Regions from separate parts of the Paenibacillus germinis genome, predicted to be linked through region 1. Evidence: riboswitches for the same ligand, from Rfam matches in the RefSeq annotation. Region 1 holds a riboswitch; each other region holds the start of a gene.
What was found. A riboswitch is a leader RNA that binds a small molecule or an ion and turns the genes downstream of it on or off. The one in region 1 is predicted to bind cyclic di-GMP.
Positions count from the first base shown of each region.

Region 1 (2,204 bases):
AAAACAATTTAAACTCCCAATCGCTATTTCGCAACTTGAAGTTGCAGTTTGTACTACGCGGTACAATAAAAAGCCAATTTGTCCAAAGAAACCGCCGGATTGTTGTACAAGTACAACAGTTCGGCGGGCAAGGGATAATCTCTAGTCGGAATCGCACCATTCGGAGTACTTGGGCCAATCAAGTATCAACAACCACCACTACTTAGACATGCATCAATTTGGGCAACTTTAATTTCCATCTAGCAGTTGGGCATCCGCCACATGTTGGGTAACCGCCAATTGAAAATCCCCGAGTACACGATAGTCCAAGTTGTATTTTGTGCAACAATACACCCATCTCACGCCGGAGTAGCCTGCTATTGTTGTATTTCGTACAACAATTCGAGCTTATAACGCCTATTTCTGAGCGATTCCCGCCAAATTGTTGTACGCGGTACAACAAAAAGCCAATTTGTCCAAAAAAACCGCCGGATTGTTGCACAAAGTACAACAGTTCGGTGGGCAAGGATAATCTCTAGTCGGAATCGCACCATTCGGAGTACTCGGGCCACTCAAGTATCAACAACCACCACTACATAGACATGCATCAATTTGGGCAACTTTAATTTGCATCTAGCAGTTGTTACTCTATCTAAGCCCGTCCGCTCTACGCTGTAATTTCTTCCACAGATCAGAAAACAAACATCAGGAGGGAATAAGCTTTGCTTTACCCCCTAACCCAAAACATATAAATTCTTATAAGTAAAAAGAAGCTCTCCTTTTCGTAAAGGTAGAGCTTCTTCCGTTATGAACTTATATGCAAATGTCGAGATTGCCACCCAAATGCGGTGTCGCTGAAGCGGTAACCAGCTGTTGGGATTTAGCAAAATCCTGTACTAATGTACTAGATGAAGCTGCTTGCATATCACTTACTTTGCTTAAAAGCTGAATGCCAACGGCTTGCTTCAAAGCGTCTCCACCACTAATCGCAGTTAGAACACTATTGATATTCACGAGCACTCCTCCTCTCATCGTTCGGTAGCTGGCAAGCATACGGTATAACCGAGTAGCCCCTATAGCTTTGCGTCTGTCGCTTTCGCGTCATTTGCCATTTCGCAGATGTTAGGCAGTACCTAGCACTTATACAGTATAGGATATTCTTACACAATTCGTCAATCTTCGCATTTCAATTTAAGCAGATACAGTCCTAAACACCAAACGCAGCAGGATTCGATCTCCAAGAACGAAGCAATTCCATGTCTTCTTGTTTGATTTTCCCCTTCTCTAGAGCTACTTCAAGCAGTGTAGAGTAGTTGGAAAGTGTGTATAGTGGCATATCAGCAGCTTGGAACGCTTCTGTAGCTTTATCTAGCTGATAGGAGAAAATCGCCAGCACGCCCAACGCTACAGCACCAGCTTCTTTGACAGCAATAGCTGCTTTCAAAGAACTGCCACCCGTAGAGATAAGATCTTCAATCACGATCACCTTTTGTCCTGGTTTCACAGTGCCTTCAATCAAGTTCTCTTTGCCATGTCCTTTGGCTTTATCACGAATGTAGATCATCGGGAGACCTAGCTTTTGAGCAACCCAAGCGGCATGAGGAATACCCGCTGTTGCCGTACCAGCAACAACCTCTGCATCCGGGAATTTCTCTTGAATCAAAGCTGCGAAGCCGTCAGCGATCGCTTCGCGAATTGCCGGGTGTGACATCGTCAGACGATTGTCACAATAGATTGGTGATTTGAGGCCTGAAGTCCATGTAAAAGGCTGCTGCGGTCGAAGTGCTACCGCTTCTATATCTAATAATGACGCCGCAATATGCTGCGCAATTGTTTCGAGTTGACTCATGTTCCTACCACCGTTCCTTCCGTTGTTAGACAAAGCATGTTATACGATTGAATCGATAATCGCTTCAATTGCTGCTCTTGGATCCGCTGCGCCTGTGATCGGTCGACCGATCACGACGTAATCCGTCCCCTGCGCGAACGCTTCAGCCGGCGTCATGATTCGCGACTGGTCGCCTACGTCGGCTCCAGCAGGGCGAATGCCTGGCGTCACGGTGACGAACCCGTCACCGCACGCCGCCTTAATCGCAGTCACCTCAAGCGGTGACGCGACAACACCCTGAAGCCCCGCAGAATGCGCTAAGCGGGCATAACGAATGACGGCCTGCTCAACCGTACCGGTCAGGCCGATCTCGTCATTCAGCACCTGTACACTGGTG
Region 1 is NZ_WHOC01000019.1:519,934-522,137, forward strand. It holds gene GC102_RS39955 (putative motility protein) at 793-993, opposite strand; cyclic di-GMP riboswitch class I at 1,014-1,099, opposite strand; gene pyrE (orotate phosphoribosyltransferase) at 1,187-1,828, opposite strand; gene pyrF (orotidine-5'-phosphate decarboxylase) at 1,868-2,204, opposite strand, start outside.

Region 2 (2,204 bases), on a different contig from region 1:
CACTGCAAAAGTCTTAAGTGCTCCAGTTGTTCTTCTGTTTCAACACCCTTTGCAATTAAGTTTAGACCTAGGCGGTGAGCCATGCGAATAATGGCAGCAGCCAGCAGCTGATTCTCATCGTCGTCTACCAAATCCCGGATCAATGTGCTATCCAATTTAACACTATCGAGCGGCATACCTTCGAGCCCGCTTCGTGTAAATAGGCCTGTACACAAGTCATCCATAACGATACGAACACCGAATTTCTTTAGCAGAATCAATTTCTCGCTAGCCTCTTGTACATTGGAAGATGTGATACTTTCCGTAAGGTCCAGTTCCACCAACATAGGATCAACACCTGTTTCTTTCAAAACAACAGCAATTTCCTCCATAAAATGCTCATCTTTAAATTGCGAAGCCGTTACTGATAGGGTCATTCTCAGCGGTGTGTAGCCCTCGTCCTGCCAGACTCTCATCTGTCTGCACGCCGTTCGTACAGCCCATTTCCCGATGGGTATCATGAACCCCATTTCCTCGGCCGCTTTCTTCCAATCCATGCTAGGTGCGAGGTCGTCCCCCTTGCTCCAATGAATGATCGCTTCCATTCCGATTAATTTCCGGTTTGTTATTTCATATTGAGGCTGATATAGGATTTCGAATTGATTGTTATCTAAGGCCGATCGAAGCTCTTTCTCCATGTGAGCTTTGCTCTTCACCATGGCATCGATGTCAGAGGCATAGAATTGGAACTGGTTATGTCCCCGGTTCTTGGCCGCATACATCGCTTCATCTGCATACGCCATAAGCTGCTCAGGCAGCTTACCGTCTAACGGATACAGCGCTATCCCTATACTAGCTGTTATGGTTACTGGCATTCCATCAAGGATAAAAGGCTTTTCCAGAGCCATTTGAATTCGGGAAGCTACAACTCTTGCATCTTCAGGCTTTGCAAAAGATTCTAGTAATATAGTAAACTCGTCGCCACCTTGACGGTACACCGTATCGGATCCACGCAGGCAGCCCAGCAAACGTTCTGCTGCAAGGCGAATTAAACGATCACCATAGGCATGACCTAATGAATCGTTGACATCCTTGAATCTGTCCATGTCCAAGAACATAACAGCCGCCAGTTGTTCATTACGCTGCGCATGCAGGAGCGCTCGCTCCAATCGGTCATTAAACAATCGGCGATTGGGTAATCCCGTCAATGTATCATGATAGGCCAGAAAGGCTAGTTGTTTACTCTTTTCTTCCTCTTCTTTACTAATAAGAAGCAGTTTTCGGACACTCTTCGCAAAAAATAGACAGATTAGTGCTTGAACAAGCACACTAATGAAAACGTAAGGCGAAAAGGAGAAAGAAGAAGCAGCAAGTAGATTAACGGTCAACAAAAAGAAGCCCAGCACGCCCAAATAGACCAACGTTTGCGCTTTCATATGCTGTATCCAATTAGAAAATATGCCTCTCATTCTTGAACCTCCTTATTTGATATGAAAAAAACGGCTATTCCAAATCGGAATAGCCGTAGGTGTACCTGTTTAGGTAAACTGCAACCTGTCGGCAGCCCAGCCATCATTGTTGCGAGGGCAACCTTAGATCTGCAGCTTTGCGTCCTTACCTTTCGATAAGTTTGCCTTTTACGATATTAAGGGAATAAATGGGACTAATTAACTATATCATATTCATTCCACGTTTGGCTATTTTTCCTTAAATAAGCAAGTTAAATAGCTTGGGGTCCTTATTTATTTCTATATAGCCATAATCTTTCTGGGATAGGCGCTCAATAAGCCCCTCATAATCATCTTTATTTTTGAGTTCAATGCCGACCAGCGCCGGGGCATCGTCCCGGTTATTTTTTTTCGTATACTCAAACCGTGTTATGTCGTCTGTAGGTCCCAAAACTTCTTCCAGAAATTCGCGCAATGCCCCAGCACGCTGCGGGAAATTAAGAATAAAGTAGTGCTTCAAGCCTTCATACACGAGCGATCTCTCTTTAATCTGCTGCATACGGTCAATGTCATTGTTGCCGCCGCTTATGATACAGACCACATTCTTACCGCGAATCTGCTCCCGATAGGCATCGAGTGCTGCAACCGGGAGTGCGCCAGCGGGCTCTATAACAATCGCGTTATTGTTGTAAAGCTCCAGAATGGTTGTACATTCTTTTCCGGAAGGGACAATTACGATATCCTCCAGCTTTTCTTTGCAAATGTCAAAAGTAAGCT
Region 2 is NZ_WHOC01000119.1:56,155-58,358, reverse strand. It holds gene GC102_RS22575 (putative bifunctional diguanylate cyclase/phosphodiesterase) at 1-1,448, opposite strand, end outside; cyclic di-GMP riboswitch class I at 1,536-1,624, opposite strand; gene ilvA (threonine ammonia-lyase IlvA) at 1,687-2,204, opposite strand, start outside.
Region 2: it holds a riboswitch for cyclic di-GMP, as region 1 does, so the genes downstream of both, GC102_RS22575 (putative bifunctional diguanylate cyclase/phosphodiesterase) here and GC102_RS39955 (putative motility protein) in region 1, are expected to answer to the same signal.

Region 3 (2,204 bases), on a different contig from region 1:
GCAGCCCGAGTGGGCCACATTCCGCTGGCCAGGAATTACGCGAATGGAGCGTCCCAAGACGGTTAGTTAATGGAGAAATAGAAGCCATAACAGCTCATTTGCTGTTATGGCTTTTTATGTGCAGCGATTCCCTTTAGTGCATAGCGGACGCTGCATATTTGAAATTGGAAAATTTTCACTTCGAAGTTGCACTTAGAATTCAAATCATGTTTAACTTATGAATATGTGTGTTAACTAATTATTCCAAATCTAGTGATTTCAATAAAATTCTAAGTTGTCAGAGCTTTATATGATGCCAAAGCATCCTAAGACTGTCAGACTATCATTGGTGCATGAGATCCAAGAGAAAGGTGGTACCACTGGTGATAAGAAAAAAGCTATCACTGTTAATTATCGTTCTTGGGATTATCATTTTTCTCTATCCAACGTTAAACGATCATTATGAGAGCTATCAGCAGAATAAAATTTTGAAACAATGGCAGGAAAATCTGCAGGATATGGATCAGACAGGCTCTGACATTGAGGAGGAGACAGATGCGGGGTTAGTCGTGCCTTCTTCCAGTCCCGTAGCGGAAGCTCTGCCGACAAGCAGCCAGCCGAGCAGCCAACCAAGCCCTTTGGCCGTGAAAACGACGCCGAGGCCAGTTACTTTGCCGCAGAAGAATATAGAAGGTGTTCTCACTATCGATAAAATTGATCTGAAGCTCCCTATTCTGACAGATGCAACCGTGAATAATTTGAAGATTTCCGTTGCCAGTATTGCCAAAACAGGCAAAGTAGGAGCAGTTGGTAACTATGCCATTGCGGGTCATCGAAACCTGACCTACGGGAAAAATTTTAATAGATTAGATGAAGTCACCGAAGGGGATTTCATAGAAGTGAATACAGGGAGCAAAACGTATATTTACAAAGTAGTGGACAAACAGTATGTCCTCCCAGAGGATGTCTGGGTGCTGAAGGGCAATGGCAAAGATCGGGAGATTACGCTAATAACTTGCCATCCTATGGAAAATCCGACTCATCGTATAGCGATTAAAGGAATCATGGTGCAGTCTAAGGAATAACATGTAATATTTTGTCTATTCAGAGAGACAAGCCTATGTTAAGATTGCACTATAGTAATTATAAGGGATTCGGTGCGTTCCTCCGATAAAGGCAAATCTAGCGAAAACTAGAGACGCAAAACTAAAGGGCCTTCCTTAGCCGAACTAAGTTGGCAGCCAGTTACCGAAAGGGGATTTTTTTGTGTTCAAAAGGCCGATTATACGAGCGATCATTGCAACGTTTCTGTTTACTCTTGCTCCACAAGGGATATTTGCAGCTTCCAATCCTTCCGTGATTGATAAAGATGCTCTGAATAAAGGGATTATCTCGGTAAATTATTCAAACGCTAAGAATACCAAAGTTCTCGTACGAATTATGAGAGAAAATATCAAATATGACTACACCTTTGAAGAAGGAGATCAGTACCCTTTGCAACTAGGAAACGGCTCATATAAAGTACTGATTGGAGAGTCCATAGGAGCTAATAAATACAAAGTTGTTGAGCAAGAACAAATAGATTTAGAAATGGAAGACGAGAATACCGTATTTCTGCAGTCCATTCCGTTGATCGATTGGAACGATGAATCGAAGGCAGTCGTGGAGGCTAAGCAATTGGCTGGGAATAAGGAAACGGATTTCGACAAAATAAAAGCCATATATGGCTATATCACGACACATTTTCAGTATGATTATGAGAAGGCCCAAACTGCAGCAGATAGTTACGTACCTAATCTGGATATGGTCTACGCAGCGTCCAAGGGAATTTGTTATGACTTTTCAGCTACTTTTGCGGCAATGGCAAGAAGCGAGGGGATTCCAACCCGTCTGGTTATGGGATATGAAAACCATGCGCCAGATACTTATCATGCGTGGAATCAAGTCTTCTTAAAGGAAAGTCAGGAATGGGTAACGATCGATACCACGTATGACGCTGTTCATATACAAGCCGGTGAAACGATAGATATTATAAAAAATGATTCTAATTATAAGATATCGAAAATATATTAAATGAATGGATGAAACCTGATCTCATAACTGAGAACAGGTTTTTTTGTGCTTTTTCCAACCAAAAAAAATATTAAATTCCAAGATTTACAATACATCTTGTATCATATATCATAGGTAATGATACAATTTGTTTCAAAATCATAGGAGGTATA
Region 3 is NZ_WHOC01000088.1:25,331-27,534, reverse strand. It holds gene spoIIE (stage II sporulation protein E) at 1-70, shown strand, start outside; gene GC102_RS17630 (class D sortase) at 363-1,064, shown strand; cyclic di-GMP riboswitch class I at 1,145-1,232, shown strand; gene GC102_RS40355 (transglutaminase-like domain-containing protein) at 1,246-2,052, shown strand.
Region 3: it holds a riboswitch for cyclic di-GMP, as region 1 does, so the genes downstream of both, GC102_RS40355 (transglutaminase-like domain-containing protein) here and GC102_RS39955 (putative motility protein) in region 1, are expected to answer to the same signal.

Region 4 (2,204 bases), on a different contig from region 1:
CCACATCACGAAGATCGGTAATAATAACATTGCCTTCCGTCCGCGTATAGGTTTGAAGCATATCACGATATAAAGCATCTAATTCAAAATATCGCGCCACACGCTCTTTCACATCCGGCAATTCCATAATCTCATGAACGGACATCGTTGCACAGTGCTCCACAAGATCTTCCATCAATTGATAATTACTAATCCGATAGTCGCGATAGCGCCCTAAACCCGTTCGAGCATCCATGATAAAAGATAATAGATCCCATCCACTTGGATTCAAAATATCTTCTTTGCTGAACTGTGCCGAATCCGCTTTATCCACCCCGCGCATAATATCATCGATATCTCCGAAGGTCTCACGCCCTCCATAGTAATCATAAACAACACGTGCCGCACTTGGCGCGATTCGGGTTTCCCCTTTGAACTCAACCTTTTCGCCCATCCGCTCAAGTTCACTGGAATGATGATCGAACCACAAGCCACAACCCGCTACATAAGGGACATTGGCCAAAATATCGTTTTCCGAAACCTCGATCAAACCGTCCTGCATATCTTTGGGATGGACGAATTTCATTTCATCCACCATGTTTAACTTTTTGAAAAGCATCGCGCATACTAAGCCATCAAAATCCGAACGTGTGATTAATCTCATGCTATGTATCCCCCTAATAATAGTTCCAAAGCACTACTAAAACCTTCGACATTCATTATATCAGCTCGTGTCAATTTGTGACAATCATTTTGTCTTTATAAATCCCTTTCAGCTGGAAATAAAAAAACGGTACGCCTATATAGGCTGTACCGTTCTTAATTTGGATGATAAGCATTGATAAAGTCTTGTCAAAAATGCTTCAATTTGCGGCATCGGCGGCATTTTTACAGAAAGCTTAACCTCGCCCTTCCAGTAGAAAATCAAGATGCTATTGTTTCTCCCATGAAACATTTCAACATCCCAACAAGCTTCATTTAACGCGTATACTTCCCGATTAATCATGAGCTTTGGTCCATCCGAGGAAGGCACCAAACGGGCAACATGATTACCACATAGCGAAGTCACTTTTTGTTCTTCTTGTAGTATTCCTTCTGATTGCATGCTGCTGGATCCTCCTTTTATTTTCACATTAATTTGTTATGACAGAGAAAAACCCCACCATAGTGAACCGATCGGAGGGGTTCTGATGTTGATACCCAATCGTTCGGCGGCTGGCTGGCTGCGAGTCCGGTTTGCAGGACAAGGAAGCCCCTTTAGCTTTGCGTCACTGGCTTTCGCCAGCTTTGCCTTTGTCGAGATGTCTTACTAAATATCTAAGTCGCTAAGAGAATAAATATCTACTCTCTCAAGGATACGGGAACTCGTTTTGAAATCGAATAGTTCCTAAGAACTAATTTTGCAATATTTTTCATAAATTTTCTTTTTTCGACGTATTTTTCAACATCATTTGACGAATTGAGCCTCTCCAGTAGAAAATGGATCCCGTAATCGTAAGAACAGCCATAAGAACGTACAACGTATTTCCACCATAAGAAACGAGCAAGAACCCACCTACCCAAGGTCCAATAAAGTGGCCTATGTTCGTTAATGTTTGAGCGCCAAAATACGTGCCACGCATATGCTCCGGAGCTAATTTGTCAATCAACATATTAGCAGCGGGGTAATTTAGAATCTCGCCAAGCGTGAAAATACTCATCGAAATAATAAGCCATGCCAGCGAGTGCGAAAACGCAAAGCCAACATCCCCTAGAGCAAACATTAGGTTGCCAATTACAATTGCAACAAGCGGCGTGTACTTTTCTGCCAAACGTGTAAGTGGAATCTGCATGGCAATAACGACGATCGCATTCACACTCATCAAGATCGCAAACATTTTCACACCATCGACAAAACTCTGCTCCAAATATTGCGAAAGTGTTACCATCACCTGGGAGTATCCGATAGCACCAATAATGCCACCAAGGATATACAAGCGAAAAGTCATATCACTGCGAATCACTCGCACAGCAGAACCAAAGGTAACCGAAGATTTCTTCTCACCCTCGATTTTCTTGATGCCAAAAGCGATGAGCAGTGCGTAAAGGGTGACCGCATAAATAAAATAAATGATTCCTGTGATGAGAAAAGGCAGCGCACCGTTCATCGTAGCGAAAAAGGCCCCCAAAAGTGGTCCGACTGCAACACCAAGATTAATAGCCATATACCGCATCGAAAATACTTT
Region 4 is NZ_WHOC01000070.1:134,101-136,304, forward strand. It holds gene GC102_RS13980 (exopolyphosphatase) at 1-643, opposite strand, end outside; gene GC102_RS13985 (hypothetical protein) at 779-1,084, opposite strand; cyclic di-GMP riboswitch class I at 1,187-1,281, opposite strand; gene GC102_RS13990 (MDR family MFS transporter) at 1,392-2,204, opposite strand, start outside.
Region 4: it holds a riboswitch for cyclic di-GMP, as region 1 does, so the genes downstream of both, GC102_RS13985 (hypothetical protein) here and GC102_RS39955 (putative motility protein) in region 1, are expected to answer to the same signal.